4 regions of the Sporosarcina beigongshangi genome follow, and region 3 is predicted to be linked to each of the others. Evidence: riboswitches for the same ligand, from Rfam matches in the RefSeq annotation. Region 3 holds a riboswitch; each other region holds the start of a gene.
What was found. Region 3 has a riboswitch for thiamine pyrophosphate ahead of thiT (energy-coupled thiamine transporter ThiT). Riboswitches for the same ligand answer to the same signal wherever they lie in the genome.

Region 1 (8,131 bases), on a different contig from region 3:
ATTTAAGCTTTACTTATAATCTTGCATCAGGTGCAACAATCGTTCTCGTAGCGACAACGCTGTTTATCTTATCCTTATTATTTTCACCGAAACAAGGGATTCTATTGCGAGCGCTTCAAATGAAAAAAACAATCACTGATTAAATGAGAGGGAGATTATTAATGAAGAAATTGATTTTACTGTTGGCGACAATGGCTATTGCGGCTTTGGTATCCGCATGTAGCCAAGGGGAGACTCCACCAAAAGAACAAAATGAAAAGTTGGAAATTGTTACGACCTATTCAATTATCTATGATATGGTGAAAAATGTTGGAGGAGATTATGTAGAGGTGCATAGTTTAGCACCCATAGGCTCAGATCCACATAATTATGACCCACTCCCTGAGGATCTTGTATTGACAACGGATGCGGATGTTATATTTTATAATGGTTTGAACTTGGAAGAAGGAAATGCTTGGTTTAATGAAATGATTGAAACTGCCGGCAAATCAGTTACAGATGATAATGTTGTCCGTGTCAGTGAAGGTGTCGAGCCGATGCTGCTTAGTTCGGATGAACATAAGAATGAAGAGGATCCACATGCTTGGCTCGATGTTCGGAATGGTATCCAATATGTTGAAAATATTCGTGAGGCATTGAAGAAGAACGATCCTGCTCACGCGGATGATTATGATGAAAATGCAGACAAATATATTGCTGAACTGAAGGAACTTCATGAAGAAATTCTTGGAATGATGCATGCGATTCCTGAAGACAAACGCATACTTGTAACGAGTGAAGGGGCATTCAAATATTTCTCGGCTGCCTACGACTTCCAAGCAGCTTATATTTGGGAAATCAATTCACATAGTGAAGGGACTCCAGAGCAGCTGAAAAGCATCATTCGTATAGTGAAGGAGGGTGGTGTTCCATCGCTTTTCTTGGAATCTAGTGTTGATCCGCGAAGTATGGAGATGGTATCGAGAGAAACAGGAGTACCAATCCACGGTAAAATATTTACGGATTCATTAGGGAAAGCTGGTAGTGATGGAGACACATACATCAAGATGATAAAATGGAATGCTGATATGATTGCCGATGGATTAGGAAAATAAAAAACAAAAGAGTCATGCATCATCTTCTGATAGACGCATGACTCTTTTGTTAGTGTCTTGCATACTTATAGCGAGTTCTGTTCTTATTTCATATTGACATAGATACCTTCTAGGTTTGCTTCTTTTTCCAATAAACCCGTTGCCTTCATCCATTCGGCAGTTACTTTCCATATCTCTTCGTCTTGTTCGCCAAATGCACTAGGCGACTTCATTTTTGGAAGCAGTACGGACAGGGATTTTCTTTCTACCTCTTCGACGAGTGGGAAGTTGGCTTCATCTTGATGTTTTAGCAAGATAGATAACGCTTCTTCCGGATCATTTTCCATATCGATGAAAGCTTTGCCAACTGCGCGCCAAAATGCTTCAATGTTCTGTTGTTCTTTCTTCCATGTGTCGTCACTTGTCACGATGACAAGCTCGTAAAATGATGGCACGCCGAAGTCTGTCGGGTCGATATAGCCTGTAGGGAATCCTTCATATTCGAGCAAGGGTACTTCATGATTTATATACGCACCGATGACGGCGTCCGCTTTCTTTGCAATCAATGAAGAATTCAGTTCGAAACCAACGTCGACCATATTCACTTTGCTATAGTCAGCACCGTCAACATTCATCATCGTTTGTAGCATTGCTTCATTTAAGGGAATACCTGTATAGCCGACGTTTTTACCTTCCAAGTCCTTTGGTGATTCGATACCGCTTTCTTTTAAGAATGCGACATGATTCAGTGGAGAACGAACAAGGACCCCGATCGATTTGACACCAATGTCTTGTTCGGACCGCGCAATAATGACATCAGGCTGATAGGTAATCCCAAGCGTCACTTTTCCTGCAGCAGCAAGATTGATAGGATCAGTTGGGTTTGCAGGGAACTGAATATCAAGCTCAATTCCTTCGTCTTCAAAATAGCCTTTTTCCTCAGCAACATAGAGGAAACTATGCACAGCATTTGGGTACCAATCGAGCATAATGCTCACTTTTTTCGTTTCATTTTGATTGCATGCGCAAAGTAGTAGAATTAATGCGATGCTCGTTAATGATAATGTAATCTTCTTCAACTTTTTGACCTCCATTTTAACAGACGATTTTCCATATATGTCACGCTACTAAATAAAACAATTCCGACGACAGTTAGTACTACAATGGGTGCAAACACGGCGGCACCATCAAATTGCGTCATCATTCGACGGCTAAAGTATCCGAGCCCCGCTTGTGCACCAAGCCATTCTCCGATAGCTGCACCAATTACGCTGAGTGTTACAGCGACTTTCAAGCCTGAAAAGAAGTGCGGCAGTGCGGTTGGTACGGAATATTTCAAGAAAATATCTTTTTTCGTAGCACCCATCGTTAAAAAAAGTTCGTGCATGTCTTTTGTTCCGGAAGATAGTCCGTCAAATGTATTGACGGTAATCGGGAAAAAAGTGATTAGCACGGTGACGGCAACTTTACTCCAAATGGTATAACCGAACCATAAGACAAAAATAGGTGCCAACGCAATAATGGGAATCATTTGGGATGCTATCAAAATTGGATAGAGTGCCTTACGAACATTCGAATTGGCAGACATCCAGACAGCAATAGCAACGCCTAAACTAATCGACATAATGAGTCCAATGACAATCGTTAGCAAGGTGATAGGCAAATGTTTCAGTAAAAGAACGTCCTTCAGCTCCCAAAATCGAACAGCAATTTGACTAGGTGAAGGTAGGATGAACGGTTTATTGAATAGCCGTGCACCAAGCTCCCAAACACCGGCGAACAAGACAATAATGAGAAGGGAAGAGGTGTTTCTCATGCGCGGACCTCGCTTCGTAGCTGACAAAGCAACTGCTCTTTCAACGCAATCATTTCCGGGTGATGACTATCACTTCTCATTCGCCGTCTTACAAGCGGGATGTCGATTTCTTCGATTGAAGTGACCGGTTTATTTTTTAATAAAAAAATACGATCAGATAGAAATAAGGCTTCTTCGACATCATGGGTAATGAATAACACGGTAGCTTGTCTTTTTTTCCATTGGCCAATTAACCATTCCTGCATGGATAGCCGTGTAATCGCATCGAGTGCTGAAAACGGCTCATCCAACAATAGAAGGGGGCTACCGGAAAGGACGGCACGTAGAAAAGCAACGCGCTGTTTCATGCCACCTGAAAGTTCAGCAGGAAAGCTGTTCTCTGTTCCAGCAAGACCGAATTCTTCTAATAAAGGCAGTACTTGTTCACGTGCCGTGTGCTTAGTCATCCCTGTTATTTCAAGAGGCAGACAGGCGTTATCTGCAATCGTCCGCCATGGTAGAAGCAAATCTTGCTGTGGCATATAGCCTACCTTGCCGAGTCGATTTCCGTTTGTCTCTCCAGCAAGTGAAATGGAGCCAGTGGACGGTTCTTCTAATCCGGTAACGAGGCGGAAAATTGTGCTTTTTCCGGAACCACTAACTCCAACAATCGAAATAAATTCCCCAGGATGAATCGTAAGGCTCAGCCCATCGAGAATCATGCTACCGGATGGATAGCCGAATGAAACCTTGTTAAACGCCAGCATGTAAGGTTTCCGACCCTGGCCACATCTGTTTGTCATTGGCCATATCCCAAAACATGTATTCAAAGCGCGTCGTATTAAGGAAGATTTCTTCCAGCTTCAGTAATTCATGTTCTGGTTTTCCAGCCACCGCTTTATCCATCAAATCGATACACCAACTAGCCAATTCTCCGAATTCCTCTGATGCATACATACGCACCCAATCCCCGTATAAAGGATGATCAGCAGCGCCTGGAATGGCGTTTAGTTCCTTACCAATTTCCCAGTAACTCCATGCACAAGGCAACAATGCCGCAATCACTTCAGCAGTTGTCCCATTTTGACAAACATGCAGCATGTAGTGCGTATAAGCAAGAACAATTGGCGAGGGCTTAGCTGTTTCAAGTTCTTGTTCAGAGATCCCAAAGCGTTCTGCATAGCCCCGATGTAATGCCATTTCGGTGTTGAGTGTACCATCGAGGAGTGCTGCAAACTTACCCATCGTTTCCAAGTCATCCGCTTTCACAGCCCCAATAGCAAATACTTTTGCATAATCAATTAAATACAAGTAATCTTGCACCATGTAAAATCTGAATTTATCCGGATCGAGTGTCCCATCGCCTATTCCTTGGACAAATGGGTGACTATGATTCTGTCTCCAAATTGGTAATGTCTTTTCAAGCAAGCGGTCAGTGAATTTCATAACTAAAACACTCCCTAAAATTTTAATCTAAACACTCAAATTCGCCTTGGCGTATTTGAGCCCAAATTTTTATCGAGCTTTCTCGATAAATTCCTCTGAAAATCTGTGGCATCCGCCGGAGGCTTTCACTTTATTCGGAAGAATAAAGTGAAAAACCCACTCCTTGAAGAAGTGGGTTGTAGACAGTCAAAGCTATCCGGAAAACAGACCGGCAGAATTATGTCAGCACCTCTTCCTTACGCTGGTATTAACCAGTTCAAGTTATAAGGGTTAAGGCACATGCCTCTCTCAGCTCTGTTCGAGCACCCCTAGCGGTGAATCTTATGCAATTGGATTTGCCCTATTATAAGCATACCTAGACTATAAGGTCAACTACTAGTTTGGAAATAGGAGGAAAGGGGGAAGGAATTCATTTTTACGTCTCAGTCCTGTAAAGTAGTAGAAAAGAGCATTGAAAGGGGACATGAAATTGAAATTTTTTCATACAGCAGACTGGCATTTGGGCAAGCTTGTTCAAGGAGTCTATATGACGGGCGGTCAGCGCTATGTGCTTGATCAATTTATTGAGGCAATAAAGGAAGAGCAACCGGACGCTATCGTGATTGCGGGTGATTTGTATGATCGCGCGGTACCCCCAACAGAAGCGGTTGCACTATTGGATGAAGTACTGGAAAAAATTATTATGGAACTGAAGATACCTGTTTTGGCCATTGGTGGAAACCATGATAGTCCAGGCCGCCTCAATTTTGGAAGTGGATTGATGCGGGCCAACGGATATCATATTGCTGGTCAAATGACGAAGCACATTGAGCCAGTCATTTTATCAGATGAACACGGCGAAGTTCATTTCCATCTAGTGCCGTTTGCAGACCCGTCTGTTGTGAAGCATCTTCACGGTGATGAAGAGATTTCGAATCATAACGATGCGATGAAAAAAGTAATAGAAGGAATTCAAGAAAACTTGCAAAAAGATACACGTCATGTTTTTGTAGGACATGCATTTGTCACTTCACACGGAGAAAGTGAAGCGAATACGAGCGATTCGGAACGGCCATTAGCCATTGGTGGTGCAGAATATGTTTCAGCGCAGTTATTCGAGCTGTTTCATTATACAGCACTAGGTCACTTGCATCAGGCGCATTTTGTGCTGAATGAAACGATTCGTTATGCGGGCTCACCTATGAAATATTCAATTTCTGAGGAACATCACAACAAAGGTTTTTTCATTGTTGAACTTGATGCACAAGGTCAAGTGACGGTTGAAAAACGGGAGCTAATACCTCAGCATGATATGAGGACAGTCGAAGGCACGATGGGGGATATTTTATTGCATCCAATCAGTGATGATTTTGTCTTTGTTAAATTGTTAGATGACACGCCGGTTTTATTCCCAATGGAAAAAATACGGTCGGTTTATCCAAATGCTATGCATATAGAAAGAAAAATTCATATCCCAAGAAGAAAGACAGAGGATGAATCCCGAATTGAACATGAGAAACAGGATGACGTTGCTCTATTTAAAGCATTTTACGAGGAAATGAAGGGCGAAGCCGCAGATACAGAGACGGAGACCTTGTTTGCGCAAGTGCTTCACGAAGTTATGCATAAGGAGGGGCTTGAGAAATGAGACCTATCCAATTAACGATGACGGCATTTGGACCGTATAAAGGGACGGAAATCGTCGATTTTAGGGAGTTAGAAGATAATCGATTGTTCGTAATTTCAGGTGCAACGGGTGCTGGGAAAACGACGATTTTTGATGGGATTTGCTTTGCTTTATATGGACAAGCGAGTGGTGAAGACAGGACGGATAGTGGAGCGATGCGTAGTGACTTTGCGGACGATGCTGTACCGACAACAGTTGAGTTGTTGTTTGATATTCAGAACCGAACGTATCGCATACTGCGTCAAATTCCGTATGTCAAACAAGGTAATAAAACGAAAACGGCTGCCCGTTATGAGTTTTATGAAGTGACAGCTGACGGAGAAGTCCCGATTGTCGATCGGCAAATTGTGTCTGAAATCGATAAGAAAGCTGAAGAACTAATTGGTTTTACACAGGCTCAATTTAGCCAGATTGTCATGTTGCCACAAGGGGAGTTTCGAAAATTTTTAACATCAGATACAGAAAATAAAGAAACAATTATGCGGAAAATATTTAGAACAGAACCCTATCGTGAAGTTGTAGACAAGTTGAAGGGTAAGAAAGATGAGGCACAAGCTAAACTAATCAGCGAAAAGCAACAAAAAGATGGACTGATTAAGCAAATCCCATCATTATTACCACAGCGCGATTCTGCTATTTTTAATGTATTGGCCAATGATAACTTTAATGATCATCAAGTGATGAGCGCATTGAGGACGGAGCAATTATTTTATGATGAAAAAATAGTAGTCGATAAACATCATTATGACACGGCTGTCCAACAACATGCAGAGATGCTTGAAAAGTACCATGCAGCCAAAGGAGTAAATGAGCGATTCGAGGAGTTGGCCAAAAGACAAGCGCTCTACACAGATCTATCGAATAAGGTCCCATTTTTGGAAAAAGAAGCGAAGCGACTTGGGGATGCGGAGCGGGCAGTGGCGGTTGAACAATTAGAAAGGCAATTTGTAGAGCTTCAGAAGGAGGTTGGCACTAAAACAGGGCAACTTGAAAAAGCTGTTCACAGTGTTCAACTGATTGCAAAAGAAGTAGAAGAGATTGAAACCCGCTATATAATAGAAGAAGGAAAAAAAACTGAGCGGGAAAAATTGGCGGAGAGCTTGATTCGGTTACAGGATGCATTGCCGAAAGTTGCAGAGCTGGCATCTAAAAAAGAGGCGCTTGTTCTTCTAAAAAAAGAATGGCAGACACGCCAGGCAAGCTTGCAGACAACAAATGAAAAATCAGCCACTGAAATAGAAAAAGTAAATGCCTTCAAAAATCAGATAGAGCAATTAGAAAAGAAGCTAATTGTATTTGATGATCAAGTTGAATTACTAGCAGTTACAATCGAAAAATGCCGGATTGTCGATGAATTTATTGGATTGGCAGCACAAACGTCTACATTTGCCAACGAGCGAAATAAACAGGAAGCCTTTTATCAGGACAGTAAAAAAGAATACGAAACACTAGCGCAAGATTGGCTTATGAACGAAGCGGCAACATTAGCAGCGACGCTTCATGACGGAGAAGCTTGCCCTGTATGTGGAAGTGGAGATCATCCACAGAAAGCGCATCGTGGTGAGGTTGAGGTTACGAAGGAAGAACTTGAAAAGGCAAACGACAATTTGGCGCGCATCGAGAGTAAGTACCGGACAGCGGTAGCGAATTATGATAGTTCTTTCAAGCAAGTAATCGTGAAAAAGAGTGAGCTTGTCAAAATTGATGTTGATGTGGAGCAGGTTGAAGCTGAAAACAGCAAATTGCATACACTTAAAAAGCAGTTGGAAGAGGAAGTTATGTTACTTCGTACGACGCGACAGGAACTAAGCCAATTGAAGGACAAGCTAGCACAGCAGAGCAAAATAGCAGAGGAATTGATGCAAAATAAGGCAATTATCGAACGTGCAGTGTTTGAATGCCAAGCTACCTATGAAAAAGAACATGCCCTTTTTGAGCAGATATTGAATGCGATTCCAGAAGAAATTCGAGAACTAGACATACTTGAGCAACGTATTGCCGCCTTAACGCAACAAAAAAGAACATTAGATAATGCATGGGAAACGATTCAGAAACGTCGTGAAGAAGGAAGAGAACGTCTAACAACTAGTAAATCTGCTGAAGTTCATGCGAAACAGGCACTTGATGAAGTGGAAGAAAAACTGCATACTG
Region 2 (8,131 bases), on a different contig from region 3:
ATTAGCAGAGCTCTTTCATCGTTTGAAAGACCTGCCAGTCGATATTGAATATGCTTTGAAATAGTTTGCATGTCCATCAACGTATTCAGGTTCTTATTGCCTTCTACATTATCTTGTAAAGACCGTGTAGATAATATCCCCACAATCGAAATCGATAAAATCAAGATAGAAATCACAAGTATAAGCCGCGTCTTGATGCGCATATTTTCTCTCCCCAATCTGTTTTCATGGCTTTTTCAGGCCTAAGGAATTATATCAAATCGGGAGGAATAAAAGGGACCTAAGTATCTATTTGAAATAATTTTTACAAATCCTTTTCATATCTTGCACCCCTGCCACAATTCCTCTTTATCCTTTCATCCAAAAGCATAGTCATCAATCCAGATAAAAAAGTGCCTGTCCACATCGTAGGTTCGAAGGGTGGCAGGCACTAACTATTACTTTTGCGGTTCACTTTCTATTTGCTTCAGCAAAGTTGACATCACTTTTGCAGCTTGTGCACGCGTAGAAGATTCTTTCGGTTGGAACTTATTCCCTTCGCCCTCCATTATCCCTAGCGTATATGCTTTTTGAACAGCTTCACGTACATAATCACTCACGCTTTTTAGATCGTTATAGTTCTGTTTACCCGCCACTGGAACTGTTGTTTTTGTTGCAAATTCATATGCATTTATCGCCATCACAGCCATTTGTTCACGTGTAAGTTTTGCACTTGGATCAAATCGTCTTTCTGATTTACCGTTACTAATTTTCGCTTCAAAAACAGCTTGTACCCCATCCTGCGCCCAGCTTGGAACATCAGAAAATTGTTGACCATTAGAAGCGGGCTTTAAATCAAGGGCATTTGCTAACATAACCGCAAACTGTGCGCGCGTTACGGATTCTTGAGGTGCAAAAGTCGTTTCCGTTTTGCCTCTGATAACTCCGCGTTGGTACAGGTCATTAATAAATGGATGTGCCCAGTGGCTCTCTCCAACATCTTCAAACAAATTCGATTTGTTCATGTCTTTTCCGCCAAATTCATAGATTGCGACAGTGCCGGACACTTCATGAGTCGCCGCTAATAGGGCATGACCTGTAGGGCTCTTATCAGCTGAAATAAAGCGCAAGCCTTCAGGTGATACATCCCCTTTAATATCCCCACTATAATCCCTACTTGTTATAAATGTAACGAATTCGGGTTTCAATGGGTTTGCGAGGTCATAGACCATAATTCCGCTCACTCGCTCCAAAGCGATAAATGCATACTGTTTACCGTCAATTTCTCCACTGACAACAGTTTCTGGTTCTGGACCTTTTGCCGAGCTCCGTTTGTCGTAGGCAATTTCCTCGTTATCCGTATTAAAAAACTTAGGAAGTGCCTCAGCTGTAATTTTCTCGAATTCACTTCCACTATCAAAAACGAGCTCCATTGTTTCAGCATTAAAGATCGAGAAACTGCGTCCGCCGTACGAATGAAGGGCCTCGTAAGAACCATCTGCAGTCATACCTTGCTCGAGTGTAATTTTTGTTTTCTTCATTTCATCAAATAATCCATCTGCCACTAACTGATCGAGTTCTTCTTGGGTGAACCCTTTATAATGATTGGCATTCAATTTAATCTTATCAGCGATATCACCGATTTCCGCCTCTTCAGAATACGGATCGTAATCTCGGGCGTCTCCTTCATTAGGTGTTAAAATATACGTTTTTCCACCGGAGGTAAACGTATCAATGGCATCTGGCATGTAAAAACCTAGAAGTGGAAGGCGTTCAATTGTTGTTTCATCATTGCGCTTCCCATCGAGCTCGTTCCCAGGAATGGAGTGGTCCTTCACCCCAAGCCCTTTCACATGAAGGATTTTTTCTGCTACAAGGTCAACTGTAGCGATGGCATTATTTTCTTGCATCGATACATACGCTAGTTTACTGTCTTCTGAAACCGCTACATATTCAGGCTCCAATTGTTGAAGAACTGTGCCTTTAGAATTCACTCGAACTTTTCCATCGATTTCTACATCTTTAAATGAAAGCGTATTTGCTGTGAAATCACTTGGTTCTTTCGTGACGTCAATGATCGAAATCGTACCTTCCGGATCAACCGCGTAATCATCACTCGGCTCTCCTTCATTTGCAACGATGGCCTTTGTTCCGTCCGGTGTAAATGTCACCATGTCAGGCAACGAACCGACTTGCACGTTCGATATGTATGCCCCGTCTTTCGATAGAAAAACAATATAACCAGGGTCTGTTTTCGGATTGCTCACAACAGAAACAGCAACTAAATCTTTTGTCGGGTGTGATGCCACGCTCGTAATATCTGTTACATTTTCAATTCCAAACTCCGCTAAAAATATGCGTTTTAATGCTCTTACTTTTGTAAATTCACCAGACGTTAATGATTCAAAAGAAAGAATATCAATTCCAGATACGACACCATTTGTTACAAAGGCACGTTTTAGTGTCTCATCATAAGCCATAATTTCAGTACCGCCAATGCCTACAGTGCTGTCATATTGACCAATTTGCGTCACCTTCAAATCATCCCCTTTATATTGAAATAAAGACGATTGTTCCGCAAATACATTATGTGGCTGACTTGCACCAAAAAGAATACTCGCTGCCGCAATGCCTGTAATTATTTTCTTTCTCATTGTCATCTGTTTGCCCTCCAAATATGTTATCTTCCTATCACCAATTCTAGCTGTCTATTATTAAGCTAGTATTAATTTATTGTGTTTTTTCATGCGTAGGTGCCAGAAGCGTTTAGTAACTTTTTATTCGGAGTGGCAAAACGACAAACAATCGTTTTATACCTTGCTAATTGTCCGAATTATGTTATAGTTGTGATGAAAATCGAATATTTATCGCCACTAGGGGAGTCTTGTAAAAGGCTGAGACGCATATAGATATGCGGACCCTTGGAACCTGATCTGGATCATACCAGCGTAGGGAAGTGGGACCGCGCTGTTTATTTATGAACCAAACCATCGTGGGCCGCTTCCTGAGCTAATTCAGGAGGCGGCTTTTTCATTTTCAATATAAGAAATATAGGGAGTGGACAGGATGACATTTTGTGAAGAAGTGCGGTCAGAATGTGATGCGTTATGGCAAGGGAGTTTTGACCATCCATTTGTCAAAGGAGTTGCGGACGGCACGTTGCCGTTAGATGTGTTCAAGTTTTATGTGCAACAGGATTCTTATTATTTATCACATTTTGCAAAAATCCAGGCGCTTGGTGCAGTAAAAGCACAGGATTTATTGACAACACAACGTTTTGCAGCTCATGCGGAGCAGACGTGTAGTGCAGAAATGTCCTTGCATGAGTCTTTTTTCGGCATGTTAGGAATAACCGAGGAAGAACGCTCGACGTTCCAACCTGCACCGACAGCTTATCAATACGTTTCGCATATGTACCGTGCAGCTCATGAAGGTGATTTGGCGGATACACTTGCTGCATTGTTACCGTGTTACTGGTTGTATTATGAAATTGGCGAAAGACTCAAAGACGCGAAACCAAATCACCCTGTTTACGATAAATGGATTCAAACATACGGTTCAGAATGGTTCGCGGAGCTTGTACAAGAACAAATTTCTCGGATGAATGAACTTGCGGAAGCCGTTTCACCTGAAAGACGTACTCAGCTTAAAGAACATTTCCGCAAGAGTAGCTATTATGAATGGCAGTTCTGGGAAATGGCCTGGACACAACAACAGTGGGCCATTCACTCATACGAAGTGGCGGCAAGCCAATGATACAAAAACTACGGGACAATCAACCACTCATACACTGCATCACAAATATTGTCGTTGCTAACTTCCAAGCGAACGGTCTTCTAGCACTCGGCGCTTCTCCTGTCATGGCGGACGCCGTAGAGGAAGCTGCCGAAATCGCTAGCATCTCGTCTTGTACCGTGCTGAATATCGGTACATTAAAACGAGAAACCGTAAAAGCGATGCTGCTTGCTGGAAAAAGTGCCAATCAGCATGGAAAACCTATCGTCCTCGATCCTGTCGGTGCGGGAGCGACCGCTTTTCGTAAAGAATCCGTTTTAGGGATTTTAGATGAAGTCGATGTCACGCTCATCCGCTGTAATGCGGGTGAGCTGGCGGCGATTGCGGGTGCAAACTGGGAGGCGAAAGGCGTCGATGCAGGTGAAGGTGAGGCAGATTTGACGGCACTTGCAGAAGAAGTTGCGCATAGGCATCATTGTATCGTTGCCGTTACTGGCGTGGTCGATATTGTCACCGACGGCAACAAAACGCTTCACATTACAGGCGGGCATCCATTGATGGCCAAAATTACAGGTAGCGGCTGCCTACTAAGTGCCGTTGCAGGGGCATTTTTGGCTGTCGCCAATGGAAATCAGTTAGGTGCAGTGGTAACTGCATGTACTTTTTATAAACAAGCTGGACAACAGGCGGCTGAAAAATCCGAGGGACCTGGCGATTTTCAAGTTCAGTTTTTGAATGCTCTTGGAGGTGAAGCCGGATGACAGCTATCGCTTTAACAGTTGCAGGCTCCGATAGTGGGGGCGGCGCAGGCATTCAAGCCGATTTGAAAACCTTTCAAGAGTTAGGCGTCTTTGGTACATCTGCCTTGACAGCTGTAACGGCACAAAACACACTCGGCGTACACAGTGTTTATCCGATTGATGCGGCTGGTGTGACCGCACAAATACGGGCAGTACTAGACGACTTCAATGTTGGAGCAGTGAAAACAGGCATGCTGTTTTCTGCAGACATCATCCGTGCTGTGGCAGAAACACTACAATCATACGACTCCCCCACGCTCATTATCGACCCTGTCATGATAGCGAAAGGTGGCGCTTCACTTTTATTAGAGGAGGCGGTCGATGCATTGAAAACATTTTTAATCCCAATGGCGTCTGTCATCACACCGAACATTCCAGAAGCGGAAGTGCTTGCCGGGATGACAATCGAATCGGATGAAGATATCGAGGAAGCCGCGAACCGCATTTTGCAGCTAGGAGCAGGAGCGGTTGTCATGAAAGGCGGACATCGACAAGGGGCTCACTATGCGGAGGATTTATTGTTATCTGCAGATGGTGAACGCCTTGCCCTTCGTTCCGAATGGATCTACACCCAAAATACACATGGCACTGGCTGTACCTTTTCTGCTGCGATTACCGCACGGGTTGCGCAAGGCATGCCCATTTCCAAGGCGGTTATCGATGCCAAACGGTTTATCCAAGCAGCCATTTCAGACGGGCTAACTCTTGGCTCGGCAGGACATGGACCCACCAATCACTGGGCATATCAACAACAGAATGCAGCGGCGAAAAAGGAGGCAGTGTTCATTGATTAAACAACAACTACAATTGTATTTCATCATGGGCAGTGTCAATACCGGGGTGTCTGACCCGCTGAAAGTATTGGAGGAAGCACTGCGGGGTGGCGTAACTTGTTTTCAATTACGGGAAAAAGGCAACAACGCTTTAGTTGGTAATGAAAAACGGGCATTTGCTGAAGCCTGTCAAACACTTTGTCAGCACTACAATGTGCCATTCATCGTCAATGATGATGTGGAGTTGGCAATTGCCATCAATGCAGATGGCGTGCACGTCGGACAGGATGACGAAACAGCCGCAATAGTACGGGAGCGGATTGGTAAAGATAAAATACTAGGCGTTTCCGTGCACAATGAGTCTGAAATGTTAGCGGCAATCAAGGTGGGTGCTGATTATGTTGGAATGGGACCAGTCTATATAACTTCATCCAAAGCAGACGCAAAACCCGTCAGCGGGACAGCTCTTATCCAACAAATGAGTAGCCTTTATCCCGCTATGCCGATTGTCGGGATTGGCGGCATTACAGTCGCTAACTTTGAACCAGTCTTAGAAGCAGGTGCTTCGGGCGTCTCCATTATTTCAGCCATCGCCTCAGCTATTGATCCCTATATCACAGTTCGCCGTTTCAAGATTGCGATAAGCAAGGAGGTTTTTTCATCATAACAACTAGAAAAATGGTCATTATGACGATGTTCGTTGCCATTGCGGTTGCCGGCTCCACATTCGTATCATTCCCAGCAGGCATCGCACGCGCCTATCCTGTTCAACATGCGGTCAATGTCGTTGCCGCTATTATGCTTGGACCTATCCCCGCCGTCATGATCGCCTTTGTGACCGGGCTCGTTCGCCTCCTCACTGGCACGGGCTCATTGCTCGCATTTCCAGGTGGTATGATTGGGGCTTTCCTAGCTGGCATTTTGTATAAGCAGTTCGGCAAAACTTGGCTCGCAGCCATCGGTGAAGTCATCGGGACCGGCGGCATTGCGTCACTTATTGCCGTTCCCTACGCCAAAATACTAATGGGTACAACAATGACTGCGTTCTTTTTTGTACCGCCATTTCTTGTATCAAGTATCAGTGGTGCAGCACTTGGTTTAGTGCTTGTCGTACGGTTACAACATACGCGGGTTGGCGGTAGGATTGGGGATACTTTGTAGATCTATTTCAATAAAAACAAGCAGCCGCCTCATTATAACTGGGCGGCTGCTTGCTCAACGTAAATATTTACTTGTGAAATCTATCGTTTCCCAAAATTATTTCCCAGGTAGTTCTCTCAACCGCCTACTCAATTCATTAAAAACCTTATCCAACTCCACATACTTCTTATCCCCCGGCCTCATCAAACTCAACTGTCCAAGCACCGCCTGTAATTCTGTTTCCAGACGCAATCGCTCCTGCGCCGTTTCTTCCGGTCGCACCATAGTCCCACGTGCTTGCCACTCCGCCAACGTCATTGGTACTTTTCGTATCGTTCCCTTGTTAAATACCAATAACCCGCCTGCCATCCGTTCCGTAAAATAACGGTCATGTGAGGCAAACAACAGCGTTCCCGGAAACGACTCCAACGTCTTTTCAAGTTCTTCCCTCGATGGTAAATCCAGATGATTCGTCGGCTCATCCAACACCAATACATCTACTCCTTCAAGGATAAACTGCATCAGCTTCACCTTCACGCGCTCCCCCATACTTAACGCCGACAATGGTAATTGCCAATGCTCTTTCGTAAACCCAAGATTCATCAAATTGGTGCGAATCAATCCCCGTTCCTGAAACGTATCGACATAAAAATACTCCGCCATCGTCATGTCCTCAGGCAAATCCAGCACCGTCTGACTCAAATAACCAATCGTCATTCCAGCCGTTGTCCATAAGTCTCCATCATACGCCTCTTCACCAAGTATCATCCGAAATAGTGTTGATTTCCCGGCACCATTCGAACCAATAAGACCAATACGCTCACCAGCCTGAACTGTAAACGACACATCTGCAAACAATTCCTGCCCCCCAAATACCTTTCGAACCCCCTTCAACTCCAGCACCCGTTTTCCTTTCTTCTTGCGCCCCTTGACGTCAAAAGACACGCCAATTTCGTCTTCTGGCTTATCGATACGATTTTTCTCCAATTCTCCTTCCAGCCGCTTTCGTTTCGAGCGAATCTGCACGTCACGCTTTTTCGCCTTCATCCGAAAGTATTCCTTTCCTCCCATCACTCCTCCGCCCTTTTTCGTCGATTCCGCATGCGCCTTCGCTGACCAATTTCCTAACGCCTCAATCTGTTCCTCCACTAGTGCAATTTTCCGTTGCTGCTGCTCGTAATGCTTCTGTTGCGCTTCTCGATCCGCCTCTTTCTTCTTGCGGTAATCCGAATAATTCCCCGTATACACCGTCAATTTGCCGTGCTCAATCTCAAAAACAATATCCGCCGTTCGGTCAATGAAATGCCGATCATGCGAAACAATCATATACGTCCGCTTACCTTCATTAATAATCCGAATCAATTCCTCCACACTGTCACTGTCCAAGTGATTCGTCGGCTCATCCAACAAAACAAGCTGACTCTCATCAGCAAGTGCCACCGCAAGCCTCATCTTCATCCGCTCACCACCACTTGCAGACACATACTCCGCCCGCTCCGGCAACTTCCACTTGCTACGATACAAATGCATCTCTGACTGTTCCCAGTTCACTTGCCCCTCGTCTTCCTGCTCCTGCCTGGAATACGTAATAGACGGTGCCTTATTACTCCAACCAATCGAGCCCGAAGTCGGTAATATCTCCCCTGCCAACAGCGATAACAATGTCGTTTTACCCGCACCATTCGCACCAACAATGGCAATACA
Region 3 (8,131 bases):
AATGCCTATGTTGACCAGAATGGAAAAGTGCGCATGATGTGTCTCGGACGAGTTGTCCTTGAGGACTATACGCCAATATTGATCGGGAACTATGTTGGGATTATTGGGGAAGAAAATGCAGAAATCTATGCACAATATAAAAAGTTCCTTGAAGCAATTAATTTCCGTGGCTATGCCAACATCGACTTGAAATATGATCGACGTGATGGCAAATATAAAATTTTCGAATTGAATATTAGACAAGGTAGAAGTAGTTATTTTGTAACGACGAACGGCTATAATATGGCCAAATACCTCGTCGAGGATCGGGTTAAGAATAGTGACTTACCGATTGAGTATGGCTCGAATAGCCGACTATGGCATGGGGTACCAAAGGATCTTCTTATCAAATATACGATGGATGAAGAACTGAAGGCTCAAGTTATTGACCGTTTTGCCAAAGGTGAGGCAGCACGCACGCTGTATTATCCCGCGGATCTTAGCTTTATTCGAAAGTTTAAGTTGAATTCATTTTACAAAGATTACTACAAACGTTTTGAGAAGCATTTCAAATTAAAGGACTAAGCATAGTAAATAGTTAAGTGATCGAAAAGGTTTGTAATTGGAGGTAAAGATAATGGCTTTGCTCGATAAATTAAATACAGCAGATGTGAGAAGGTACGATGAGTTCGTCCGTAGTTCTCCCTACGGCTCTATGATGCAAGACCGGTTATGGGCTGAGGTGAAGGATGATTGGGGAAATGAGCACGTCTATCTTGAACAGGATGGGGAAATTATCGCCGCGATGTCCATTCTTATAAAACGATTGCCAGGTGGTTTTTCCATGTTATATGCAACGAGAGGACCGGTTTGTGACATCACGGATTTGACACTTGTTCAGCGGCTTTTGAAGGAAGCGGATAGCGTAGCGAAGAAGCATAAAGCAATCATGCTAAAATTTGATCCTGAGGCTGCATACTCGGACGAGCTATATGATTTATATAAAAACGCAGGCTTTCAACTAACATCAAAAGATGATGATCAGGAAAAACTCATTCAACCCCGAAAGAATATGATTCTCTTTTTGGACGATCATGATGAAGAAACAATCATGACTAAGTTTTCGAAAAAAGGGCGTAGTACCATTAGAGGTGCTATTAAAAAAGGCGTCCAAGTCCGTTATTCCCGTAGCGATGAAGATATTGAACTGTTTTATGAAACGTATCGAGCGATGTCAGAGCGCAATAATATTACAACACGCTCAGTGGAGTATTTTAAAAAAATCCGTGATAAGTATGAAGAGGCGCGAATTTATATCGCCTATCATGAGGACGATATTTTAGCGGGTGCGCTGACGATAAATTATCATGGGAAAATGTATTATTTGTATGCGGGTAGCACAAATGTTAAACGAAATATGAACCCTAACCACATTATGAATTATGAAATGATAAAATGGGGTATTGAAGTAGGTGCAACTCAATACGATTTCGGCGGTTTTTTCGAAGTGTCAGATGGGTTGTATATTTTCAAGAAAAGCTTTTGTGATAAAGACGGTGCAACCGAGTATATCGGGGAGCTCGATAAAGTATATAAACCATTCATGTATAACGTTTTAGAAAAAGTCATTCCAATGGTCAAACGTTTGCGTAAGAAACCGAGTCAGGGGTGACTGGACAATGAAATCTACGAGTGAAGGTATTGACAAGCATATGGAAAAGAAAACGTTAGGAATTATCGGTGGTGTGGGTCCGCTTGCTACGATGTTAGTGGGAGAAATGATTGTTAGGCTAACTGAGGCGAAAAGAGACCAGGACCATGTCGACATGATTATTACAAATAACCCTAATATTCCTGATCGCACCGCTTTCATTTTAGGCGAAAGTGAAGAAGATCCAGTGCCGGTTATTTTAGCAGACGCGAAGCGACTAGCCGTTGCAGGTGCTGACATCCTCGCCATCCCATGCAATACAGCGCACTCATTTTTTGGACAGATTGAGGAAGGTACGGTTCTTCCGCTGATCGATATGATAGGGGAGACTGCCGCTAGGGCTGCACAAGGCGGGGCGAAGCGCATTGGTATTCTTGGGACAACTGGGACGATTACAACGGGTGTCTATCAGTCAGCATGCGAGCGTTACGGGATGACGCCTATCGTACCCGATGCGCACATACAGTCAGTGGTCATGTCCCTCATTTATGATGATGTGAAGGCTGGGAAACCAGCTGATCATGAGAAGTGGGCGATTATTAAAGGTGCGATGGCAGAAGCAGGTTGCGATAAAATCATTCTTGGTTGCACGGAATTATCGGTTGTTCGACAGGAGTTAGGGCTAGGGGAGGAATGCATTGATTCATTGCTAATCCTTGCAGAGACTGCGATTGAAAGATGTGGCCATACCGTTAAAAAGTAATAAAGGTCTGAAGGTAAAACGCTTGATGATTATGATACACTAAGAAGACTAGAGTGAAGGTGGGGATAAGCATGTCCTTCTTGGAAAATATAGATGCTACATTCAAGAAAAAATGGAAGTTCGAACACGAAATGCCGATTCAAACAAAACTGATTCCAGAAATACTGGCAGGTAAAGATATCGTCGCGGAATCACCGACAGGCTCTGGGAAGACATTGGCTTTCGTCTTGCCCATTTTGCAATTAGTCGATGGTCATAAAAAACAGACTCAGGCATTGATTATGACGCCATCACAAGAGTTGTCGATGCAAATTGTCAACGTCATTAGAGAATGGGTTGAAGGAACACCGATTACTGTGACTCAGCTCATTGGTGGTGCCAATATGCAACGCCAAATTGAGCATTTGAAGAAAAAACCAACAATCGTTGTTGGAACGCCTGGTCGGTTAGCAGAGCTTGTGAAAGTGAAGAAATTGAAAATGCATGATATACGTCATATTGTGTTGGATGAAGGAGATCAACTTCTATCTCGTGATCACCGTGTAATTGTAAAAAATATGATTGACGCAGCGAATCCAGACAGGCAAGTAATTGCCGTTTCTGCAACGATTACAGAAGAAATCGAAGTGGTTGCTAGTAAGTTTATGAATGACCCCATTCACATTCAAGTCAGTGCTGAGGAAATGCCGAAATCAGGTAAAGTGGTCCACTCATTTGCTAAGACGGATGTGCGAGACAAGACGGATGTTTTACGGGGGATTTCACATTTAAAAGGAATTCGAGCCCTAGCTTTTATTAATAATGTAGACCAGCTTCGGATGAAAGAAATGAAGCTCAAGTATAATGAGGCCCCGATTGCGGTACTGCATTCAGAAATGAAGAAATTTGAGCGACAGCAAACGTTGGAAAACTTCCGAAAAGGGGAGTTGCGTGTGCTAATCGCAACGGATCTTGCGGCACGCGGGTTGGATATCGAAGGTTTGACGCATGTTATCCATGTAGACGTGCCCCATACGATTGAACAATACTTACATCGGTCAGGGCGAACAGGACGTGCAGGAGAAGACGGAGAAGTGCTAACGCTGTTGTCCTATGCAGAGGAGCGCGATTACCGTAAGCTAACAAAAGGCATTAAAACGGTCCAAAAGGTTTGGTATAAAGGTCAACTGACAGAAGGTAACTCGAAAACAGTTGGAAATAATAAGAAGAAATAATAAAAAGGGCTACTTTTTGAATCGACACGGATTCAAAGGGTAGCCCTTTCTGCGGATTAAATTTTAGTCAAAATAATTGGTTCACCTTTAGTAACGATAATCGTATGCTCGATTTGTGCAACGAGTGAATGATCAGGTGTAACGAATGTCCAGCCATCTCCTGATTCAATAATATGCTCAGCTTTTTGTGAGATGAAGGGCTCAACTGCCAGTACCATTCCATCTTTCAAAAGCGTTTTGTCGGAAGGGTCATAGTAATTCAAAATATGCTGTGGTTCTTCATGTAATGATTTACCAATGCCGTGACCCGTTAAGTTTTTAATAACGGCTAGCCCGTGATTTTTTGCCTCACGTTCGACCGCTTTACCGATTCGGTTCAAACTGGAACCCGCCTTCACATACGTCATCGCAAGCTCAAAGGCACTTGCGGCAACATCACAAAGCTGTTGTTTTTTATCATCAGGTGTTCCAACAACAAAAGAAATACCTGTATCAGCGAAAAAGCCGCCATAAGAGCCCGAAACGTCGATATTGACAAGATCTCCGTCCTGAATAATGCGTGCACCTGGAATGCCATGCGCCACTTCATTGTTGACACTGATGCATGTATAGCCAGGAAAATCATATTGGTCAATGGGTGCGGAAATTGCTCCTTTTTCTTCGAAGAGACGTCCAGCGAGCTCGTCAATTTCTTTTGTTGTTTTACCCGGGACAGTTGCCTCTTTTAACGCTTCGCGAATTTCAGCAACAATCTTGCCGATTTTTTTTAGTGCTTCAATATCTTGTTCAGTTTTTGCAATCATTTTGCACAAATCCTTTCTGCCGTTCGGTTTTCTATAACATACTATATCATATTATAACGCAGAAAAAAGCCTGCAAACTTGAAAGAGATTGCAGGCATGTGAATTATTTTTTTGAAGTGGTTGGATTAGAAGTTTTCTTGTTTGCCATTATTTTTCGTACAATTGGATAGGCAATGGGTGCTATTTTAATGGCTGTCTTAATTAATTTTCCGATATTCAAATGTATTCTCTCCTAAGAAAAGTATTTTGTATCCCATTCCCGCGTTTCAAGTACGATAAACCTTATTTTAACACCTTAATGCCTTGGATAATATTCCATATGACGATGATGACAAATAGAAGTCCATAAATCAGCATGAAAATAAACGGGGTTAATTGCCAAAAACTGAAGTTGAAGTTGTTGCCAGAAATCCCGCTTATTTGACTTGTTAAAGAAAACATAGAGAAAGAAAAAATAACAAATCCTGCAATGAGTAATATGGTCGGGACGAGATGGGAGACAAGTGAACGTTTTGCATGAAACTTAATTTCTCGGTTATCTGACATGAAATAAATGATGACGGGCAACAGTAAAGGAGCAAAAAAAACGCTGAAATAGCATAAGGAAGCTAATAGTTTATTGTTTTGCAAGAGTATCCCTCCGTTATATGTTAACTATATATGTTATTTGTGATACTTGTTAATTATCTTGCTTAAAGAACCTCCATCTTATACAATGAATGATGTAATTGAATAACTTGAACCACAAGGGGTGCCTTTCTGGGCTGAGATTGGACAATTTGTCCTGACCCTTCGAACCTGTAAGATTATTCTTGCGTAGGGATGTGGATGGCAACCATCATTTTGTGATGTCCCATTCTATCCGGGATGTCTTTTTTTATGCCCGGAATCCTACACAAACTAGTAGGAGGAGGAAGTCATTTGGATCGTAAGCGTCTGCAATTTTTACTCGAAGTAGCTATTTTGGGGGCTATATCATTTGTACTGGATCAGATTGGTTTTAAAATAATGCCGCAAGGTGGATCGGTTACACTGTCGATGTTACCGATTATCGTCATGGCATTTCGTTGGGGGATTCTTGGTGGTGTATTGACAGGATTTGTTACTGGTGTTTTGCAAATTGCAACGGGTGCCTATGTTCTTAACCCGATTCAGGCAGCACTCGATTATTTTGTAGCCTATGCACTCGTTGGTGTAGCGGCAGTTACCCTCGGTTGGCTGTTAAGTGGCAAAGCGAAAGGTAATAATGGAACGATGATCAAGGCAATCGTTGTAGGTACGGTGATTGGCGGACTTCTTCGATACCTTGCTCATTTCATCGGAGGAATCGTGTTCTTTGCGTCATTCGCACCTGAAGGACAGCCAGTTTGGCTTTATTCGCTCATATATAATGCAAGTTATATGATTCCTTCCATCATTTTATCAGCATTTGTAGCCTCATTATTATTTATGAAAGCACCGCGTTTGCTAAAGCGTACATGAAAAAACGCCGTTCTTCCCAAAGGAGGAGCGGCGTTTTTTCTATTTAACGGAAGTAAGTTGTTTTCTTTTGAAAAAAATCACGACAGCAATTGCCGCAGTTAAAAAAAGTGCTGCTGCCGAGACGAATAATTCATCTACACCGTTTTTCACTGCAATACCTATAAATGCCCATATAAATACACTACTTAGGGCTATATCCGCATGGTGGTATAGAAAATGGAGAGCAATGGCCGTAGCGAAGGTCAAATAAATGACTGTCCATAACGGATCACTGAGTCCCCACCCTGACCATTCATGTAGCGTTAGGACATAACTGATATTAGCAATGGTCGCAATGAAAATCCAACCAAGGTTAATGGCAATCGGAATTCTACCAAACAATTGGTTGTTTTTTTTAGGGTAAGTGAAATATAGGGCTAGCAATGTAACGAGTAACAAAGTCATGAAAACAATGGTCCAATTAAAGAAACCATAATGCCAAAGCAGAAGCCAGACAATATTAAGCAGACAGCTAATTGTAAATAGGATAGCTCGCCCGCTCTGTAGTGATTGGCTGGAAGTAGCATTATTGCGTTTAAAGCCGTAGAGCCAAAATGCTAGTAGCGTATAAATAATAGCCGACAATGCGAAGACATATCCGGCAGGCATGAAAAGCACTGGTAATCTGCTTGCGATGACCACTGTTGTACTGCCGTTAAAAGGTATACTATTTGCTGCTACATTGACAAGGATGATGGCAATGAGCGAAAGGGTCATAATCATAATTCTATACATATTCAAATCCTCCTATTGAATAGTATACATAGGAAAGGTAGAACCTGCGAAGGAAAGTGTGAAGTTTCCGTCACAAATTAACTTCAATCAGTGGGAGCTCTCCGAATTCCCAGTAGTGTAATTGAATAATTTCGCCTTCCTTCGTTTCATGTTATACTATAAGAAGCTTTTTTACGAAAATTTAGAACAGCAGAAGGGTGAATGGGTAGTGATTTTGCTTGAAGGTAAAACGTGCTATTTACGAATATTAACAGAGGATGACGCAAAGCTCTTCACTGAATTACTAAGTGCAAATAAAGACTATTGGTCTGTTTTTGAACCTCGTCATGAAGCGAGTTATTTTACGGTCGCTACTCAAAAAGAGAAAATCAGAGAGTCGATTTATCAAATGCGAGATAGAAGAGAATATAACTTCGGTATATTTGATTCGGATACGAGTAGACTTGTTGGACATATCTCCCTTTATAGTATTAAAAGACTGCCTTTTTCAAGTGGCTTCGTAGGCTATTCGATGGATGAGAGAGAGACAGGACGAGGGCTTGGTACAGAAGCGGTTAGTCTCGTTACTAATTTTGCATTTGAGAAGCTGGCCTTGCATCGAGTGGAGGCATTTGTTTCACCGCGTAATATCGGATCTATGAAGGTATTGGAAAAAGCGGGCTATTTGCAAGAGGGTCTCATGCAGAAATTGCTATACATAAATGGTGTTTGGGAAGATCATTATATGTATGCAATAATTGAAGATGATTTTTGAAGGGGTAAGAATATTTTGCGGAAATGGGCAATGAAAATCAAGGGCTGGTATCTGTAAAAGATATCAGCTCTTGTCATGTCTAGGTATGCTATTTCTACTTTTGTATATTTCCCGGGAAATAAGTCGACTAATTCTGTACGGCGAAAGCGTAGCCATCGACAATTATATCAAGTTTACCTGTATCAGGATGAGCAACAAGCCCATGGATAGGCACTGTTTTATCCATCAAGGGGTGATTTCGAACGATATCGACACTCATTCTGACGCTTTCTGTCACATCACTAAAGCCGTGAAGCCAATCTTTCATGTCTACGCCCGAATATTGTAGTGTTTTAAAAAGACTACGATCAATTCCGCGGTCAACCATCTTATCAATAATACTACTTGTTTCTATGGAGCTCATCCCACAATCATGATGCCCAACAATGAATACCTCGTCTGCTTGCAAATCGTAGATTGCTAAGAGCAAACTCCTCATAATTCCACCAAAGGGATGATTAACAATCGCACCGGCACTTTTAATAATTTTGGCATCACCATTTTTTAAGTTCATCGCTTTAGGTAATAATTCGGTTAAGCGAGTATCCATACAAGTTAAAATAACAATATGCTTGTCTGGGAATTTAGTTGTCGCATATTCTTCATATTTTTTTTCAATGACGAATGTTTCATTAAACTCAAGAATCGTAGAAAGAATAGTCATAGCAACCT
Region 4 (8,131 bases), on a different contig from region 3:
ACCCAATTGTTGTACCATCTGGGGACCAGGTTACGGGTGTTGAAAAGCAATTCGAAATGGCCCAAACTCGATCATTTTCTCCCTGTCGTTCAACCGTTCTCAGTTGTGAAAAATACCCTCTATCGTCAAACGCCGTTGCACTATAGACAATCTGTAATGAATCTGGAGACCAGGTCGGATTATTATTTTTAGCCAATGGACCGCCTTTTATTTCAAATACACGTCCTGTTGCAAGCTCTACTGTGTAAATGATTGAAATACTAGCACCCGGTGTGGTGTACAGGGCAAAAGTTCCATCCGGAGAAAGACGTGCATCATGGAGAGGGCCTTCTGTATTTCGGGTAATTTGTCGCCTATCGGTACCATCTGTTGCGATTCGAAATAGTTGACTTGTGCCTGAATCATCGGGCGCTTGAAACAGCAATTCCGTACCAGTTGGAAACCATCCAACGTTAGATGCCTGTGGCTGTGCAATCATTTTCGCCGCATGTAGCGTAGCGTTATAGAGCATAATGTTGCCCCGAGCGGTATACGCCACGCTGGAACTATCCGGGGACCAATCAAGACTAAAATCTCCGCCTTCATCCAACTGATCGACCCCTGCGATTTGTCCGGTCGTGACGTAAATAATATAGAGAACCCTATTTTCTCCGACAAAAGCAATCCGATTACTATCGGGTGACCACATCGGTTGTGACAAAACATCCCCTATTCCATTTGTCAGTTGCTTTTGCTCACTCGTACGTAAATTCATCGTCCAAATATCGAACTGTCCTCCACGATTGGATGTATAAGCAATAAAACCATAATCACCAGCAAAGGCATAAGGAATGCTCAACTTCATCCCGACTTGAATCACGGTGGATGGAAGTTCGTTTACCTTCTGAATCAACTCCGAACCACTTTGACCCGCCGGTACCACATTGTAACGGCGAGCAATACCATTCAATGTATCCCCCGACTGAACAACATAATAAGGTACACCTGGCGGAACTCTTAATAATTGACCAACTTGGAGAATATACGGCGGCATTAACCTATTCACCTCGGCAATTAACGCCACTGGCACACCATATTGTTGGGAAATCCTGTATACGGAATCGCCCGACTGGACACGGTATATATCAACACCAGGCGGTATGGACAATTGCTGCCCAATAGAGAGCGCATACGGTGGCATCAAATTGTTCGCCGCAATCAACGATGTTATTGGTAGCCCCCAGCGCTCGGCGATTTGACTTATCGTATCGTCCTGACGAACTGTATAAAAAATTTGCATCACCCACACATCCCTTCTTCATAAAGCAGGCAAAACTTTATCCCATTTCTTTATCCATTGCTATGATATTCGTCTAATGGGCAAGGTGTTCTCAACCCGCTTTAGGAATTCATGGATGCCTTAACTATTTTCAGATAGAATAAAAACTAACCCCCTCACAAAATGAGAAAGTTAGTTTTTGATGAACATAATTATTTTTCAAAAATTTGATGCAGCACTTCATAAGGCTTGCTGTTGTTTAGGTTTTTGTGAATACAACTTGCTGGTTTTTCACGCAAAATTTCAGCAAAGGCATTTGCCAATTCTGCTTCTCCAGCTACATGAATCTCTTTCCAGCCACGTTCTTTCTTTAATTTATCCACAATCTCACCCATTCCTTTATAGAAGCGACCCAAATTTTCTTTTAATCGAGGTTCTAATTGGTCTACTTTACTACTTCCAATTGAAGGATGATCATCTTTTGTCACTTTCTTCCGATCACCCCATCCCTGAAGATTTGGCTCGAAATCATAAATCAGTTCATCATTCAAAAAGCCCATTGCCGTATCTAGTATACGTACTTCCCCAAAACTTGGTAAGACAATTCCGGCTTCTGGATACGCCTTATACATATATTCCATCTCTTCAACTACTGGATGATCCTCCCAATGAAAGCTCGTTCGTACATGCACCTGTACATAGTGAACCGACCACAAACGAGGATTTTCTGAAGCAAAAATCACGACGCCTTTGTGTAATTCATTCTGATGATCCTCGATTTCTTTCATAACTTTTTCCTTCACTACTTTAAACGCCTTCAGTTCATTGTCGTCCTTAGAAGCAGTTATATATTCTTCGATTCGCTTCAAACCACTTTTTAAATGGATTCTCCATGCTCCTTTTAGCTGATCTGGATCGGCTGGATTCGTATTGACATATGCACTTAACACACAACGACTTGTACCCTTAAATTCTTTCAGGGCCTGTAATTCTTTATTAATTGACATCAGTGCTATACCTCCTTCAGTTTTCCACGATACAAGCATGCCCCTTAATCGCTCAATTCAAGCCTAAGGAACTACAAAATACATCTGTTGTTACCGCAATGTTTTTCGAATAAAATAGTGCGACAAACTTACGATTTCGAAAAAAAGTTCATCCATCTATTGCATTTTCCAAATGTAAGTGCTACTATCGAATTAGAAGTTCAATAGCGGATCACATGTTACTGATACGATCAGGCATGGTGGTAAACAGAGAAAGGTTTAATTATCTTTCGCAGTTACCCCATGCCTTTTTATGTTCTGTATTTCTCATTGATAAAATATAATGAACTGTGGATCCTTTGATTCTTCATACCCACAACTATAAAGGAGTTAATAGTCATGCTATCAGGCCTATTCAAAAAACGTAAATTAGAGATTTTCGCACCCGTTAACGGAGAAATCATCCCACTCGACCAAGTGCCCGACCCAGTATTCAGTCAAAAAATGATGGGTGAAGGTGTTGCTGTCATTCCTACTGAAGGTACTTTCCGCTCACCTGTTGAAGGTACAGTCGTTTTAATCTCTGACTCGAAACATGCAATCGGACTCCGAACAAGTGATGGTACAGAAATTTTAATTCACATCGGGTTGGAAACGGTCACTTTGCAAGGAAAGGGATTTAAAGCTTTAGTAGAAACTGGTGACAACGTTTCACTTGCACAACCGCTTATCGAAGTCGATTTAGACTATATCCGTGAACATGCGACAAGTATTGTCACACCAATTATCATTACGAATAGCAGTGAAAAGGCTATACAATGCACTCATACGAAAGATGGCATTGCTGGGAAAACCTTAGTAATGACTGTTTCTAATAAATAACACACTTCCACTGAAAGCTTAGCTTCATTCAGCAGAAGTTTGATGATTCATTAAGTTGGGTACCTAGTTTGAAGGTCCGCCTTTCTTACTAAAGGACTAGACTTCTGTAGTTGAAGCTTCGTTTTCAGTATTAAATGATTTGCCAAACGTAGGTAAATCTACTAAATGAGGAGGTGTCCTTCAGTTGAAGGTAAAAAAAATTCTCAATAATAACGCTGTTGTCGTCCTTGACGGTGAGCGTGAAAAAATTGCGATTGGTGCTGGTATCGCTTTCAATAAAAAGCGTAATGATATCGTCAGCCCTGACAAAATCGAAAAAATATTTGTTATGAGAGAAAATGATAAGCTCCAGCAACTGCTGAGTCGAATTCCGGAAGAGCATTTTACCATCTCTGAGGAAATCATTACATACGCAGAAGATCATATGGGTACCAAGTTAAACGAACATATTCATATCGTCTTAACGGATCACCTATCCTTTGCAATTGAAAGGGTAAGGGACGGTATTCATTTAAATAATAAGCTATTACATGAAATCAAAATCCTTTACAGAAGAGAATTTGAAATTGGTCTTTGGGCAATCCAACATATAAAAGAGAAATGCCAGGTAGAAATGCCTGAAGACGAAGCGGCTTTTATTGCGCTACACATCCATACGATGAAGCCACAAGGAGGTGATTTACACGATACCGTCCGGCAGACAACGATTATCCGAGACATGGTTCAGTCAATCAAGAAGCATTTAACGATTACGATTGAAGAGGATGACATTTCCTACCATCGTCTTATCACGCATCTCCGCTTTACCTTAGCAAGAATGAATAATTATGGCGTGCACACAATGGATGAGGAAATGCTTGTGATGATTAAAAAGAAGTTTCCCCTTTCCTATAATTGTGCAGTCGAAGTCGCGAAGGAATTAGTCGCTGAACATGAAGTTGATTTACCTGAACAAGAATTAGGCTATATCGCACTGCATATTGAACGGTTGCGAAAACCGTAGCAACATGATTTGTCATCATATTTTATTTTCCGATTTTAAAAAACAAGAAACAGGGGTGGATTTATCATGATGAAATATTTTCAAAGGCTGGGAAGCTCTTTAATGCTACCGGTGGCTGTATTACCTGCAGCTGCTATTTTGATGGGTATTGGGTACTGGATTGACCCTACTGGTTGGGGTTCTGGCAACGTAGCAGCCGCTTTCTTAATTAAGGCTGGTAGCTCGATTATTGACAATATGTCTATCCTATTTGCCGTCGGTGTCGCGCTTGGGATGTCCAAGGATAAGGATGGCTCTGCCGCATTAAGTGGTTTAGTCGGTTTCCTAGTTGTCACAACACTGCTAGCAACTGACACTGTAGCTATGCTGCTTGGTATTGATCCTACCGAAGTAAATGCTGCCTTCGGAAAAATTGCTAACCAATTTATCGGTATTCTTTCTGGTCTTATCGCTGCTGCTATGTACAATCGCTTTAGTCATGTTCAATTGCCAACCGCATTGGCGTTCTTTAGTGGTAAACGATTAGTTCCGATTATGACAGCTGCTTCTATGCTAGTTGCTTCTGCAGCACTATTCTTTATCTGGCCAGTTGTTTATACTGGATTGGTTAACTTCGGTGAAGCAATTAGTGGACTTGGCGCTGTTGGTGCGGGTCTATATGGTTTCTTCAACCGTCTATTGATCCCAACTGGTTTACACCATGCTTTGAACTCTGTTTTCTGGTTTGACGTTGCAGGTATTAATGATATCCCTAACTTCTGGGCTAGTAATGGTACAAAAGGTATTACTGGTATGTACCAAGCAGGTTACTTCCCTATTATGATGTTTGGTCTACCGGCCGCTGCTCTTGCCATGTATCATACCGCTAAAACAAAACGTAAAAAACAAACTGCATCATTAATGCTAGCAGCAGGTTTTGCTGCATTCTTCACAGGTGTTACTGAACCAATCGAATTTGCATTTATGTTCTTAGCACCTGCACTTTATGTAGTGCATGCTGCTTTAACAGGTCTATCTCTATTCATCGCTGCTTCGTTCCAATGGACAGCCGGATTCGGTTTCAGCGCTGGTTTGGTCGACTTTGTCTTGAGTTTAAAAATACCTATTGCCAACCAACCTTTCATGTTAATCGTTCAAGGTTTAGTGTTTGCAGTTATCTACTATGTGATTTTCCGTTTCTTAATCGTCAAATTCAACCTGAAAACTCCTGGTCGTGAAGATGATGAGAATATTCAAGATGGAGACGGCGCAGCTGTTGCAGCAGGAGGCAATAAATTCTCAGGCATGGCTGCTACAATTTATGATGGTCTAGGCGGAGACGCTAACGTTACTTCTGTCGATCATTGTGCAACACGCTTACGTATCGAAGTAAAAGATATGAATAAAGTTGATCAAAGCAAAATTAAAACTACTGGTGTACCTGGCATCAACGTTGTCGGATCACAAAGTATTCAAGTTATTGTTGGCACAAGCGTACAGTTTGTAGCTGATGAAATTAAAAAGATGCGTAAATAAGGTATATGAAAAGACCGAGCTCCGTGCTCGGTCTTTTTTCTATTCCCAAGTATATTGTCTAGCATAAATGACTATACTACTAATCACAGAGGGGCGGCACTTCTCTGTCCCGCGTAGGGGGCACTTTCGACGGAAGGTGGAAAACAATACGACGCATAATCCGACTGGGGATTTTCCCGGCAGTGCCGCGACTTACATAGAGAGATGCTACGACTTATCCCCTACTCTATAAGTTTGGACTTGCTTCATTCACACGGATGTGGCAGAGTAGTAGATGTACTAATCATAAAAAATTCATACAGTTACAATTATGTGGGGGGACCAGTCGAACTGGTTGAGATATACTTTGGAAGTATAGACCCTTAGAACCTGATCTGGTTGACACCAGCGGAGGGAACATACTCATTAGCCATGTCTATTGTTTATGCGTTCTTCGGTTGCCCGGAGAACGCATTTTTGTGTTCAAAAGAGATGTATTTTGTGTTCCTTGGGCAACCGTTCACTCGTAATTGCTATGAATCCAAGAGGAGGAATAGGTTTGAGAAAAGTTTTGTTGTTCGTCATGCTTTGTTTGTTGCTGGCGGCGTGTGGTACCGATAAGAGTAATGAATCGAAGAAAGATGGCGAATTAGAGAAAATCCAATTTGTCCTAGATTGGACGCCCAATACAAACCACACGGGCTTGTACGTTGCACAGGAAAAAGGCTTTTTTGAAGAACAAGGGCTTGACGTGGAAATTATGCTTCCAGGTGAAGCGGGTGCTGACCAACTTGTCGCAGCAGGAAAAGCACAATTTGGCATCAGCGCACAAGAAACGATTACAGAAGCGCGTGCACAAGAGATCCCAGTCGTGTCAATCGCGGCGATTCTCCAGCATAATACGTCGGGATTTGCCTCTTTGAAGAAAGCCGGCATTGAATCACCGAAGGATTACGAAGGTAAAACATATGGTGGCTGGGGTGCTCCAGTTGAACAAGCCGTCATCTCTTCATTAATGGACAAAGAACAGGCTGATATCAATCAGGTTGAAATTATCAACATGGGGAATTCAGACTTTTTCACAGCCGTCGAACGTGATATTGACTTCGCATGGATTTACTATGCATGGACAGGCATTGAAGCCGAACTACGGGGCATTGACTTGAACATGCAGTATTTAAAAGATTTCTCTGACAAGCTGGACTATTATACGCCTGTCATTACAACGAGTGAAAAAATGATTAGTGACAACCCAGATACGGTTCGAGCTTTTGTCAAGGCAGTTAAGCAAGGCTATGAATTTGCCATTGACAATCCAGATGAAGCGGCATCGATGTTATCGAAAGCGGTTCCTGATCTCGATGAAGAACTGGTCAAAGCGAGTCAACAATGGATTTCATCAAAATACCAAGACGATGCACCGCGCTGGGGTGAACAAAAACTTGAAATTTGGCAAGGCTATGCAGAATGGATGACTGACAACAATTTACTCGACGGTGAATTTATCGCAGACGACGCATTTACCAATGAATTTTTACCTAAATGAGGAGGAATTATTATGACAAACGCACTCGTTAGTATTCAAATCATACCGAAAACGCCAAATGGCGAAGATGTGATTCCCTACGTCGATGCTGCTATTGCAGTCATTGAAGAGGCAGGTGTCCCTTATCAAGTATCACCGCTGGAAACGACAATGGAAGGTAACTTGACGGAGTTGCTAGCTATTGTCCAAAAAATGAATGAGCGCATGATTGAAAAAGGCTCACTAAGCATCATTTCACAAGTAAAAATATTTTATAAGCCAGACGGCGCTTCCATGGACAAATTGACGGAGAAATACCGTTGAACCACTTATTAAAAAAAGGATGGCGACCTTTATTGGTCATCATCCTTTTACTTACCTTATGGGAAATAGCAGGTCGCCTATTTGATATTCCAGCATGGCTGCTCCCCGTCCCTACGCAAGTATGGCAAGAGGCGATGCACGGATGGACGCATTATTCCGGACACATCTTATCGACCATCCGTCTCACTCTTACCGGTTATACAATTGGCATACTCGTAGGGCTAGCAGTCGCTATATTGCTATTCCGTCTACCCGTATTACAGGAAGCCTTTTATCCGCTTCTGATTTTATCGCAAAACATTCCAATCATTGTTTTAGCACCTTTACTCGTCATCTGGTTTGGTTTCGGTATGTTGCCAAAAGTGATTATCATTGTACTCGTGTGCTTTTTCCCAATTACCATCGCCACATTGGATGGCTTACGGCAAACGGACCGGGATCTATTGCATTATATGAAAATGACAGGGGCATCGAATCGACAAATCTTTTGGAAATTACAATGGCCCTATGCCCTTCCCTCGCTATTTTCTGGTCTGAAAATCGCCGCTACCTATAGTGTCATGGGGGCTGTTATTTCAGAATGGCTCGGTGCGAATAAAGGAATCGGTGTTTATATGACACTGGCCTCTTCTTCATTTAAAACGGATCGCGTATTTGTT

Region 1: it holds a riboswitch for thiamine pyrophosphate, as region 3 does, so the genes downstream of both, tenA (thiaminase II) here and thiT (energy-coupled thiamine transporter ThiT) in region 3, are expected to answer to the same signal.
Region 2: it holds a riboswitch for thiamine pyrophosphate, as region 3 does, so the genes downstream of both, tenA (thiaminase II) here and thiT (energy-coupled thiamine transporter ThiT) in region 3, are expected to answer to the same signal.
Region 4: it holds a riboswitch for thiamine pyrophosphate, as region 3 does, so the genes downstream of both, R2B77_RS08120 (ABC transporter substrate-binding protein) here and thiT (energy-coupled thiamine transporter ThiT) in region 3, are expected to answer to the same signal.

Annotation. Positions count from the first base shown of each region.
Region 1 is NZ_JAWLIR010000008.1:8,410-16,540, reverse strand. It holds gene R2B77_RS05865 (metal ABC transporter permease) at 1-143, shown strand, start outside; gene R2B77_RS05860 (metal ABC transporter substrate-binding protein) at 162-1,094, shown strand; gene R2B77_RS05855 (ABC transporter substrate-binding protein) at 1,178-2,152, opposite strand; gene R2B77_RS05850 (ABC transporter permease) at 2,149-2,889, opposite strand; gene R2B77_RS05845 (ABC transporter ATP-binding protein) at 2,886-3,635, opposite strand; gene tenA (thiaminase II) at 3,622-4,314, opposite strand; TPP riboswitch at 4,531-4,634, opposite strand; gene R2B77_RS05835 (exonuclease SbcCD subunit D) at 4,784-5,941, shown strand; gene R2B77_RS05830 (AAA family ATPase) at 5,938-8,131, shown strand, end outside.
Region 2 is NZ_JAWLIR010000031.1:94,786-102,916, forward strand. It holds gene R2B77_RS13880 (methyl-accepting chemotaxis protein) at 1-203, opposite strand, end outside; gene R2B77_RS13885 (choice-of-anchor I family protein) at 438-2,639, opposite strand; TPP riboswitch at 2,845-2,951, shown strand; gene tenA (thiaminase II) at 3,046-3,735, shown strand; gene thiM (hydroxyethylthiazole kinase) at 3,732-4,475, shown strand; gene thiD (bifunctional hydroxymethylpyrimidine kinase/phosphomethylpyrimidine kinase) at 4,472-5,308, shown strand; gene thiE (thiamine phosphate synthase) at 5,271-5,954, shown strand; gene thiW (energy coupling factor transporter S component ThiW) at 5,951-6,448, shown strand; gene abc-f (ribosomal protection-like ABC-F family protein) at 6,545-8,131, opposite strand, start outside.
Region 3 is NZ_JAWLIR010000028.1:92,265-100,395, forward strand. It holds gene R2B77_RS13050 (carboxylate--amine ligase) at 1-564, shown strand, start outside; gene R2B77_RS13055 (lipid II:glycine glycyltransferase FemX) at 617-1,651, shown strand; gene R2B77_RS13060 (cysteate racemase) at 1,659-2,393, shown strand; gene R2B77_RS13065 (DEAD/DEAH box helicase) at 2,465-3,607, shown strand; gene map (type I methionyl aminopeptidase) at 3,664-4,410, opposite strand; gene R2B77_RS13080 (DUF4870 domain-containing protein) at 4,693-5,040, opposite strand; TPP riboswitch at 5,148-5,250, shown strand; gene thiT (energy-coupled thiamine transporter ThiT) at 5,332-5,892, shown strand; gene R2B77_RS13090 (hypothetical protein) at 5,932-6,666, opposite strand; gene R2B77_RS13095 (GNAT family N-acetyltransferase) at 6,875-7,420, shown strand; gene R2B77_RS13100 (beta-class carbonic anhydrase) at 7,548-8,123, opposite strand.
Region 4 is NZ_JAWLIR010000011.1:24,728-32,858, forward strand. It holds gene R2B77_RS08095 (LysM peptidoglycan-binding domain-containing protein) at 1-1,279, opposite strand, end outside; gene R2B77_RS08100 (VLRF1 family aeRF1-type release factor) at 1,471-2,265, opposite strand; gene R2B77_RS08105 (PTS sugar transporter subunit IIA) at 2,644-3,126, shown strand; gene R2B77_RS08110 (PRD domain-containing protein) at 3,311-4,129, shown strand; gene nagE (N-acetylglucosamine-specific PTS transporter subunit IIBC) at 4,196-5,644, shown strand; TPP riboswitch at 5,949-6,057, shown strand; gene R2B77_RS08120 (ABC transporter substrate-binding protein) at 6,159-7,169, shown strand; gene R2B77_RS08125 (thiamine-binding protein) at 7,182-7,472, shown strand; gene R2B77_RS08130 (ABC transporter permease) at 7,469-8,131, shown strand, end outside.